Linked DNA regions of Cupriavidus necator N-1. The protein of the gene in region 2 interacts with the protein of the main gene of each other region in a pairwise test. Links are inferred from orthologs where the notes say so. Each region holds a gene or a part of one and is shown on either strand. Other genes may lie near its edges. The genes, in order: CNE_RS16460, groL and grpE.

Region 1 (2,891 bases), 2.8 Mb from region 2 along the record:
CTCATCTCGACGGTGGCCTGGTAGGTCTTGTCGTCGAAGCGGATCGCCGCCACGCGGCCGACCACCACGCCCGCGCTCTTGACCGGCGCGCGCGGCTTGAGCCCGCCGATATTATCAAAGCGCGCCTGCACGCTATAGGTGTCCTGGAAGGAAAAGGCGCTCATGTTCCCCGCCTTGAGGGCCAGGAACAGCACGGCGACAAAGCCCGCCGCGACGAACAGCCCCACCCAGAAATCGAGTGCATTCTTTTTCATTGGAATCTCTTTCTTCAACCCCGTAGTGTTCTTGTCGCTGTCTTGTCGTTGGTATGGCCGCGTCATTTGCTGAACATCAGCGCGGTCAGCAGGAAATCCAGCCCCAGCACGGCCAGCGACGCAATCACCACGGTACGGGTGGTCGCGCGCGCGACGCCTTCCGGCGTGGGCTTGGCCTCGAAGCCCTGGTACAGGGCAATAAACGTCACGGCAATGCCAAAGATAAAGCTCTTGATCACGCCATTGAGCACGTCGGCGCGCACATCGACTCCGCCCTGCATCTGCGACCAGAAGGCGCCGGCGTCAACGCCGATCAACTGCACGCCCACCACGTAGCCGCCCAGGATGCCGACCGCGCTGAAGATCGCCGCCAGCACCGGCATGGCGATCACGCCGGCCCAGAAGCGCGGCGCGATCACGCGCTGCAGCGGGTTCACCGCCATCATTTCCATGGCCGTCAGCTGCTCGCCCGCCTTCATCAGGCCGATCTCGGCAGTCAGCGAGGTGCCGGCGCGGCCGGCGAACAGCAGCGCGGTCACCACCGGGCCCAGTTCGCGCACCAGCGACAACGCCACCAGCAGCCCGAGTGCCTGCTCGGACCCGTAGCGGTTCAGCGTGTAGTAGCCCTGCAGGCCAAGCACGAAGCCCACGAACAGGCCCGACACCGCGATGATCACCAGCGACAGGTTGCCGACAAAGAAGACCTGGTCGGTCACCAGCCGGAAGCGGCGCAGCAGCGTCGGGGACAGGCCCAGCAGCGTCAGGAACATGCGCGTGGCATGGCCCAGCCCCGACAGGCTGCGGCGCACGGCCGCGCCGATGGGGGTAAAGAAGTCCGTCACCGCGCACCTCCGGCGAAATCCTCGGCCAGCGAAGGTCCGGCGTAGTGGAACGGCACCGGGCCGTCGGCCTCGGCATGGACGAACTGGTGCACGAACGGGTCGGTGGAGGCGCGCAGCGCCTCAGGCTCGCCCTGCGCGACGATGCGGCCGTCGGCAATGAAATAGACGTAGTCGGCGATCTGGAAGGTCTCGTGCACGTCGTGCGAGACGATGATCGTGGTGGCGCCCAGCGCGTCGTTCAGGCTGCGGATCAGCCGCGCGGTCAGCCCGAGCGAGATCGGGTCCAGCCCGGCGAAGGGCTCGTCATACATCAGCAGCGCCGGATCCAGCGCGATCGCGCGAGCCAGCGCCACGCGCCGCGCCATGCCGCCCGAGATCTGCGACGGCAGCAGGTCGCGCGCGCCGCGCAGGCCGACCGCGTTGAGCTTCATCAGCACCAGGTCGCGGATCATCGAGTCGGGCAGGTCGGTGTGCTCGCGCAGCGGGAACGCCACATTGTCGAACACCGACAGGTCGGTAAACAGCGCGCCGAACTGGAACAGCATGCCCATCTGGCGGCGCACCTCGTACAGGCCGCGGGTATCCAGCGTGTGGATATCGGTGCCGGCAAAGCTGACCGTGCCCGCCTGCGGGCGGATCTGGCCGCCGATCAGCCGCAGCACCGTCGTTTTGCCGCAACCCGAGCCGCCCATCACCGCAATCACCTTGCCGCGCGGGAAATGCATGGTCAGGCCGGACAGGATCGGCTTGCCGTGGTCCGCATAGGCGAAGTCCACCGCAGTCAGTTCGACGAGGTTTTGAGCAGAATCGGTCACGTGGGCACCGGTCAGGACAGGCGCGCATTATAAGGTGTACTACCTAGCCCTGCTGGCGCCCGTGTGCCCCGCGCCACATGCCCCCTCTCTCAGACTTGCCCTAGCCTCCCAAACCGGTCCACCCCTTTGCTGCTCAAGGCTCCTGTGTCGGCGCAACGTCCTTCAGGATCACCTGCCATTGGATCGATTCCGAGCGGATCGCGGTGGCGAACGCCTCCGGCGAGTCGCGCAGCGGCGTGACCCCCGCTGCCTGCAGGCGCGAACGCACCTCGCGCTCGGACATGACGGCGTCGAGCTCGACCGCCAGCCTGGCGACGATCGCGCGCGGCGTCTTGGCTGGCGCCATCACGCCAAACCAGGCGGCCGCGGCATAGCCTTCCAGCCCCGATTCCTGCAGGGTCGGCACCAGCGGCGCCAGCGGCGAGCGGGCCACGCCCGTCACCCCGACCAGGCGCAACCCGCCGCTCCTGACCTGGCCCTGGACCGCGGCAAACGAACAGAAACAGGCACTGATGCGGCCGGCCAGCATTTCCTGGACCACGGCGGCTTCGCCCTTGGCGGTGACCAGCGGCACGCCGCTGCGGATGCCGCGCACGGCGTACTCGGCGTACAGGTGGGAGGGGCTGCCCGATTGGCCGTAGCCATAGCTGTAGGAGCCGGGATTCGACTTCACCGCGGTCATCCATTGCTCGGGCGTGCGCATGGGCAGCCTGGCATCGATCACCAGGAACAGCGGCGTGGTGGCCACGCGCGCCACCGGCGTGAAATCGCGCACGACGTCGTACGGCACCGGCTCCAGTCCGGGCTGGATCAGCATATTGGCCTGGTGCAACAACAGGGTGTGGCCATCGGAGCTGGCCTTGGCGACCACGTCGCCGGCAATGGTGCCGGCGGCGCCGGGCCGGTTGTCGACCTCCACCGGCACGCCCAGCCGGGCGGAAAGACGCTCGGCCAGCATGCGCGCCACCGCATCGGCAACG
Region 2 (3,032 bases):
TGGATCGCCTGATGGCCGAAGCCACCGAGGCGCACCCAGGCATACAGGTGCTCAATGGCACAGTGGCCGAATTCAACGGCGCCCACGGACGGGTACGCATCATCGGCACCACCTGGTGGACTGACTACACCCTGTTCGGGACTGACCGGCGCGATGACGCGATGCAGGCTTGCGCGGCGGTGATGCTGGACCACCGGCTGATCGAACTCCACGGCGACGACGGCCGTGCGCGCCATTTCACACCCCAGGACGCGCTGGCGCGCCACCAGGCCGCGTCGGCCTGGCTGGCGGCGCAGCTGGCGCTGCCCTACGATGGCAAGACCGTGGTGGTTACGCACCACGGCCCTGACCTGGGCAGCCTGGACCCGCGCTACTCGCACGACCTGGTCTCCGGCGGCTTCCTGTCGCGCCGGCCCGACCTGGTAGCAAAGGCGGACCTGTGGATCCACGGACATACCCACACCAGCTTCGACTACTGCATCGACGATTCGCGCGTGGTCTGCAACCCCCGCGGCTACGTCAGCCGCCGCACCGGCGAGCTGGAAAACAAGCGCTTCGACTGGTGCTGCGTGGTCGAGGTCTGACCTGGCGGCTCGAGCGCGAGACCGCTGCGGCGCCCCAAAGAAAAACCCCCGCGGGCTCGCGCCCGCGGGGGTTTTTCAAGACAGCCTGCCCGTGAGGGCAGTCGGTCGGCAATGATTTACATCATGCCTTCCATGCCGCCCATGCCGCCCATGCCGCCCGGCATTGCCGGAGCCGACTCTTCCTTCGGCGATTCGGCAACTGCGCAGTCCGTGGTCAGCATCAGCGAAGCCACCGAAGCGGCGTTCTGCAGTGCGGTGCGGGTGACCTTGGTCGGGTCCAGCACGCCCATTTCCACCAGGTCGCCGTACTCGCCCGAAGCCGCGTTGTAGCCGTAGTTGCCCTTGCCTTCGATAACCTTGGCAACGACCACCGAAGCTTCTTCACCGGCGTTCAGCACGATCTGGCGCAGCGGCTCTTCCATGGCACGCAGCACGATCTTGATACCGGCGTTCTGGTCGGCGTTTTCGCCGGTCAGTGCCGAGATCGCAGCGCGGGCACGCAGCAGGGCCACACCACCGCCGGGGACGATGCCTTCTTCCACCGCAGCGCGGGTGGCGTGCAGGGCGTCTTCCACGCGGGCCTTCTTTTCCTTCATTTCGACTTCGGTGGCAGCGCCAACCTTGATCACGGCAACACCGCCGGCCAGCTTGGCCACGCGCTCTTGCAGCTTCTCACGGTCGTAGTCCGAGGTCGCTTCTTCGATCTGGGCGCGGATTTGCTTGACGCGGCCTTCGATCGCACCTGCGTCGCCGGCGCCGTCGATGATGATGGTGTTTTCCTTGCCGATCTCGATGCGCTTGGCCTGGCCCAGGTCGTTCAGGCCAGCCTTTTCCAGCGTCAGGCCGATTTCTTCAGCGATGACGGTGCCGCCGGTCAGGATGGCGATGTCTTCCAGCATGGCCTTGCGGCGGTCGCCGAAGCCCGGGGCCTTGACGGCGGCGGTCTTCAGGATGCCACGGATGTTGTTCACCACCAGGGTCGCCAGGGCTTCGCCCTCGACGTCTTCAGCGATGATCAGCAGCGGGCGGCCGGCCTTGGCCACTTGCTCCAGCACCGGCAGCAGGTCGCGGATGTTCGAGACCTTCTTGTCGAACAGCAGCACGAACGGGTTGTCCAGCTGGACAACCTGCTTTTCCGGGTTGTTGATGAAGTACGGCGACAGGTAGCCGCGGTCGAACTGCATGCCTTCCACGACTTCCAGCTCGTCGGCCAGCGACTTGCCGTCTTCAACCGTGATCACGCCTTCCTTGCCGACCTTGTCCATGGCTTCGGCAATGCGCTCACCGATCGAGGTGTCGCTGTTGGCCGAGATCGCGCCAACCTGGGCGATTTCCTTGCTGGTGGTGGTGGGCTTGCTGACCTTCTTCAGCTCTTCCACGGCGGCGGCAACAGCCTTGTCGATGCCGCGCTTCAGGTCCATCGGGTTCATGCCGGCGGCAACGAACTTCATGCCTTCGCGCACGATCGACTGGGCCAGCACGGTTGCGGTGGTGGTACCGTCACCGGCGTTGTCGCTGGTCTTGGAAGCGACTTCCTTGACCATCTGGGCGCCCATGTTCTGCAGCTTGTCCTTCAGCTCGATTTCCTTGGCCACGGACACGCCGTCCTTGGTCACGGTCGGGCCGCCGAAGCTGCGCTCCAGCACCACATTGCGGCCCTTCGGGCCCAGGGTCACCTTGACTGCGTTGGCGAGGATGTTCACGCCTTCGACCATCTTGGCACGTGCGGCGTCGCCGAACACTACGTCTTTAGCTGCCATTCTTGAATCTCCTGAAATCTGTACGGGTGGCGGTCAGTCGGTGAATTACTTGTTCACCACGGCCATGATGTCTTCTTCGCGCATGACCAGCAGTTCCTGGCCTTCCACCTTCACTGCCTGGCCGGCGTACTTGCCGAACAGCACGCGGTCGCCGACCTTGACGTCGAGGGCGATGTTGTTGCCCTTGTCATCCTTCTTGCCAGGACCGATTGCCAGTACTTCGCCTTGATCGGGCTTCTCGGCAGCGTTGTCGGGAATCACGATACCGGACGCGGTCTTGGTTTCGTTGTCCAGACGCTTCACGATCACGCGGTCGTGCAAAGGACGCAGATTCATACGGACTCCTAGATGCAAAGTGAGTTTTTAATCACAAATCGGCCGGCTACCGAGGCGACGGCCGTCTGAAATGTTCAGGTGCCGCAAGGGGCGCTTTCATGCTGTTAGCACTCACCCCCGGCGAGTGCTAATTATAGGGACGGGGTATGGTCATTTCAAGACAGGGACTTAATACGGGTTTTCCCTCGGACGTGAAATTCTCGTGGGATATGGCCTTGGAGAACTCCTGAAAGAGGAGCTTTAGCCACTTAATGTGCATTTGCCGCTCCGTGTAATTTCGACCAAACTGTACATGGGTCGCCGCACGACAACGACAAACATCAAGCCCGCCGCCCGGATCACCCTCCATGAA
Region 3 (3,095 bases), 390 kb from region 2 along the record:
CGAACGGCACCGAGCCGGCCACCGACGCCGCAGAGCCGGCGACCGCTACCGCAGCCGTGCCGGTCTCCCCGGTCACCACGGCGGGCGCCGCCGCACCCGCGCCGGCCGACCTGCGCGACAGCGCCCGGCTGTCGTTCCATGACCCGATGTATTTCATGGTCGGCGCGCATGACGGCGCCAACGCCAAGTTCCAGCTGAGTTTCAAGTACCGCCTGTTTCAGGGCGAGGACCCGGCGTCGAAGCGCCTGTTCGACAACCTGTACGTGGGCTACACGCAGTTTTCGCTGTGGGACCTGTCCGAGCAGTCCAAGCCGTTCCGCGACACCAACTACCGGCCCAGCCTGTTCTATTACCTGTCGGATACCGGCGTGCGCAACAACGTCATCAGCCGGCTGTCGCTGGCGGCCGGCCTGGAGCATGAATCCAATGGCCGCAGCGGCGACGAATCGCGCAGCATCAATACGGTCTTCGTCAAGCCGACCTTCTACTTCGGCGACCAGAACGACTGGCACTGGCGCGTCGCGCCCAAGCTCTATGCCTATGTGGAAAAGGGCGACAACCCCGACATCGCCCACTACCGCGGCTTCATGGACCTGGGCATTGCCTACGGGCGCCCGGACTCATGGGAGTTCTCCGCCACGCTGCGCAAGGGCACGCGCAAGTGGTACGGCAGCGTCGACGCCCAGCTGACCTACCCGATGGCGCGGCTGATTCCCGGCACCGCGGGCTACCTGATGGCGGGCTACTTCGTCGGCTATGGCGAGAGCCTGCTGGACTACAACCACAAGCTGCCGTGGCAGTTCCGCATCGGCTACGCGCTGTCCCGCTGAACCCGCTGAACGGCCAGACCGCTCAGCCGGCCAGCGGCTTACCGCTGGCCTTGAGCCGCGCATTGGCCACCGCGGCGGCAAACTGGCCGTGGCCATGCCAGCCAGTGGCGCGGCCCAGTTTCTTGCCGTTCTGAAAGAACATGAACACCGGGATGCCATGCAGGCCAAAGCGCCGGCCCAGCCCGGGATGCGCGTAGACGTTGGCATGCAGCCAGTGCAGCGCCAGCGCGCGGACCGGTTCGGGGTTGGCCAGCATGGCCTTCTTGGCCATCTCGCAGTTGAAGCAGTCCACCCCCCAGAAGAACACGCACACCAGCGCGTCGCCGGCCCCGGCTATGGCGGCGTCGATGATGCCGTCATCGACCTCGCGCATGCCGAACGCCTCGAAGGCGCGGTGGTCGAGGTGGGGGGCCGGGGACGACTGCGCCGAGCCGGCGCCTGGTTCAGTGGTCATGCTCGCTCCAGAATGACAAACGCCCGGGCCAGCCGGCACCGGGCGTCAGGTCGCAATCCAGGATGGCACGCCGCCGTCCCGGGCCGGCTTACTTCGGTGCCGCCACCGTCACCAGCGCCGGCCGCAGCACGCGCTCGGCAATGGTGTAGCCGCGCTGGAGCACGGTCACCACGGTATTGGGTTCCTGGTCCGCCGGCACCATCGAGATGGCCTGGTGGCGGTGCGGGTCGAATTTCTCGCCCACCGGGTTGAGTTCAACGATCTTGCCGCGCTCAAAGGCGGCCGCCAGCTGGCGCGCGGTCAGTTCGACGCCTTCGCGCAGCTTGGCGATATCGCCCGAGCCGTCGGCCAGCGCGGCCTGCAGGCTGTCCATCACCGGCAGCAGGTTGTCGGCGAAGTTCTCGATGGCGAACTTGTGCGCCTTGGCGACATCGTCCTGCGCCCGGCGGCGGATGTTCTCGCCTTCGGCAACGGCGCGCATATACAGGTCGTAATGCTCGCGCGCCTTGGCTTCCAGGGCGGCCAGCTGGGCCGCCACGTCATCCACGGCAGCGGTTTCCGGCGCACCGGTTTCCTGGCTGGCGTTGGCCGCCTCTTCGCCCGCGGGCGTAGGCGTCTGGGTGGTTGGCGTCTGCTTCTGTTCTTCCATGTCGATCCGTATCAATGCATTGTCGCGGCCCGCCGTGGGCCTGGCCGCGGGTGGTAAATCGGCGCGTGTTCCGTGCAGGTGGTGGCAAGGCGCAGGTTTTCAAGAGTGGCGCTGGCGTGACGCGGAAACACACGGTTACAAAGGCCACCCATATGCAATCGACGCCTTATTGCTTTGCTGCATCGCACTCACTAAGATTCTCAGTAAGAAAAATGACAAAAATGTCGGGGGTCCTGGAGATGGTTCAACTTTGTGCCTCTTCCGAAAGGTTGGCCATGCATAAGCTGCCAGTCGTGACGCTCTGCCTTGTGGCCGCCTTGGCGGTCATGACCGTCTTTATCTGCCTTTCCGGCGCATTCACCTCGCGCGATACGGAGTATGGCAGCGGCAAGGCGGTGTTCAAGCACTACATCGTCCCTATCGTCAGTCAGGAAGTCACGCAGGAATAAGCGCCACCTGACCCTGTGCCCACTGCGCGGCGGCACCGGAGCTTCCCGGTGCCGCCGCGTTGTCATTTCAGCTCTTCAGGTGGTCGATGCGGCGCCGGTCCCGCTTGGTCGGGCGCCCCTGGATCTGCGCGGACGGCTCCGGCTGCAGGCGCCGGCGTTCGGCATCGGCCAGCCGGCGGGACTGGCTTTCGGCACTTTCCTCATACAGCGTCTGCGCCACCGGCGCCGGCCCGCGCGCCGGGGCGATGCCCATCACCACCAGTTCCCAGCGCTGCTGGTGCGCTTCCAGCACCACCATGTCGCCGGGCTTCACCTCGCGCGAGTTCTTGCATGGCTGGCCGTTCACGGTCACCTTGCCGCGCTCCACCGCTTCGGCCGCCAGCGAGCGCGTCTTGAAGAAGCGCGCGCACCACAGCCATTTGTCAATGCGCTGGCGCGCATCCGGCGCAAAGTCGACATTCATGCCGCCGCTCCCCGGGTCTGGGCGCGCGTGCGCCGTGCTTCCAGTTCGTGCGGATGCGGCGTGGCCAGCGGCCAGCCCTGCAGGTGCTGCAGCGCGATCTCGGCCATGGCCGCGACCCACGGATCGGCATCATTCAGACACGGGATGAAGTGGAAATCCTTGCCGCCCGCGACCTTGAACTCGGTCTGCCCTTCCATGGCGATTTCCTCCAGGGTCTCGATGCAGTCGGCCGGAAAGCCCGGGCAGAAGA

Evidence for each region.
Region 1: the proteins of groL (region 2) and CNE_RS16460 interact in binary tests that used the Escherichia coli proteins (3 or more experiments, as listed by UniProt). The link is inferred for Cupriavidus necator N-1 from one-to-one orthologs.
Region 3: the proteins of groL (region 2) and grpE interact in binary tests that used the Escherichia coli proteins (3 or more experiments, as listed by UniProt). The link is inferred for Cupriavidus necator N-1 from one-to-one orthologs.

Annotation. Positions count from the first base shown.
Region 1 is NC_015726.1:3,512,446-3,515,336, forward strand. What follows is about bases 3-2,740. They hold CNE_RS16460 (ABC transporter ATP-binding protein), read right to left. Parts: upstream 1,912-2,740; coding sequence 1,093-1,911; downstream 3-1,092. Other genes in these bases: mlaD (outer membrane lipid asymmetry maintenance protein MlaD), read right to left, coding at 3-254; mlaE (lipid asymmetry maintenance ABC transporter permease subunit MlaE), read right to left, coding at 317-1,096; CNE_RS16465 (Bug family tripartite tricarboxylate transporter substrate binding protein), read right to left, coding at 2,045-2,740. Also shown: more of mlaD, read right to left, coding at 1-2; more of CNE_RS16465, read right to left, coding at 2,741-2,891. UniProt on the Escherichia coli protein: Part of the ABC transporter complex MlaFEDB, which is involved in a phospholipid transport pathway that maintains lipid asymmetry in the outer membrane by retrograde trafficking of phospholipids from the outer membrane to the inner membrane.
Region 2 is NC_015726.1:721,110-724,141, reverse strand. Bases 23-2,901 are described here. They hold groL (chaperonin GroEL), read right to left. Parts: upstream 2,345-2,901; coding sequence 701-2,344; downstream 23-700. Other genes in these bases: groES (co-chaperone GroES), read right to left, coding at 2,390-2,680; CNE_RS03470 (metallophosphoesterase), read left to right, coding at 23-584. Also shown: more of CNE_RS03470, read left to right, coding at 1-22; CNE_RS03455 (SulP family inorganic anion transporter), read left to right, coding at 3,028-3,032.
Region 3 is NC_015726.1:1,108,688-1,111,782, reverse strand. The notes cover bases 154-3,095. They hold grpE (nucleotide exchange factor GrpE), read right to left. Parts: upstream 1,934-3,095; coding sequence 1,373-1,933; downstream 154-1,372. Other genes in these bases: hemH (ferrochelatase), read right to left, coding at 2,842-3,095; CNE_RS05240 (RNA-binding S4 domain-containing protein), read right to left, coding at 2,450-2,845; CNE_RS41690 (hypothetical protein), read left to right, coding at 2,209-2,382; CNE_RS05255 (thioredoxin family protein), read right to left, coding at 853-1,284; CNE_RS05260 (phospholipase A), read left to right, coding at 154-830. Outside these bases: more of CNE_RS05260, read left to right, coding at 1-153. UniProt on the Escherichia coli protein: Participates actively in the response to hyperosmotic and heat shock by preventing the aggregation of stress-denatured proteins, in association with DnaK and GrpE. It is the nucleotide exchange factor for DnaK and may function as a thermosensor.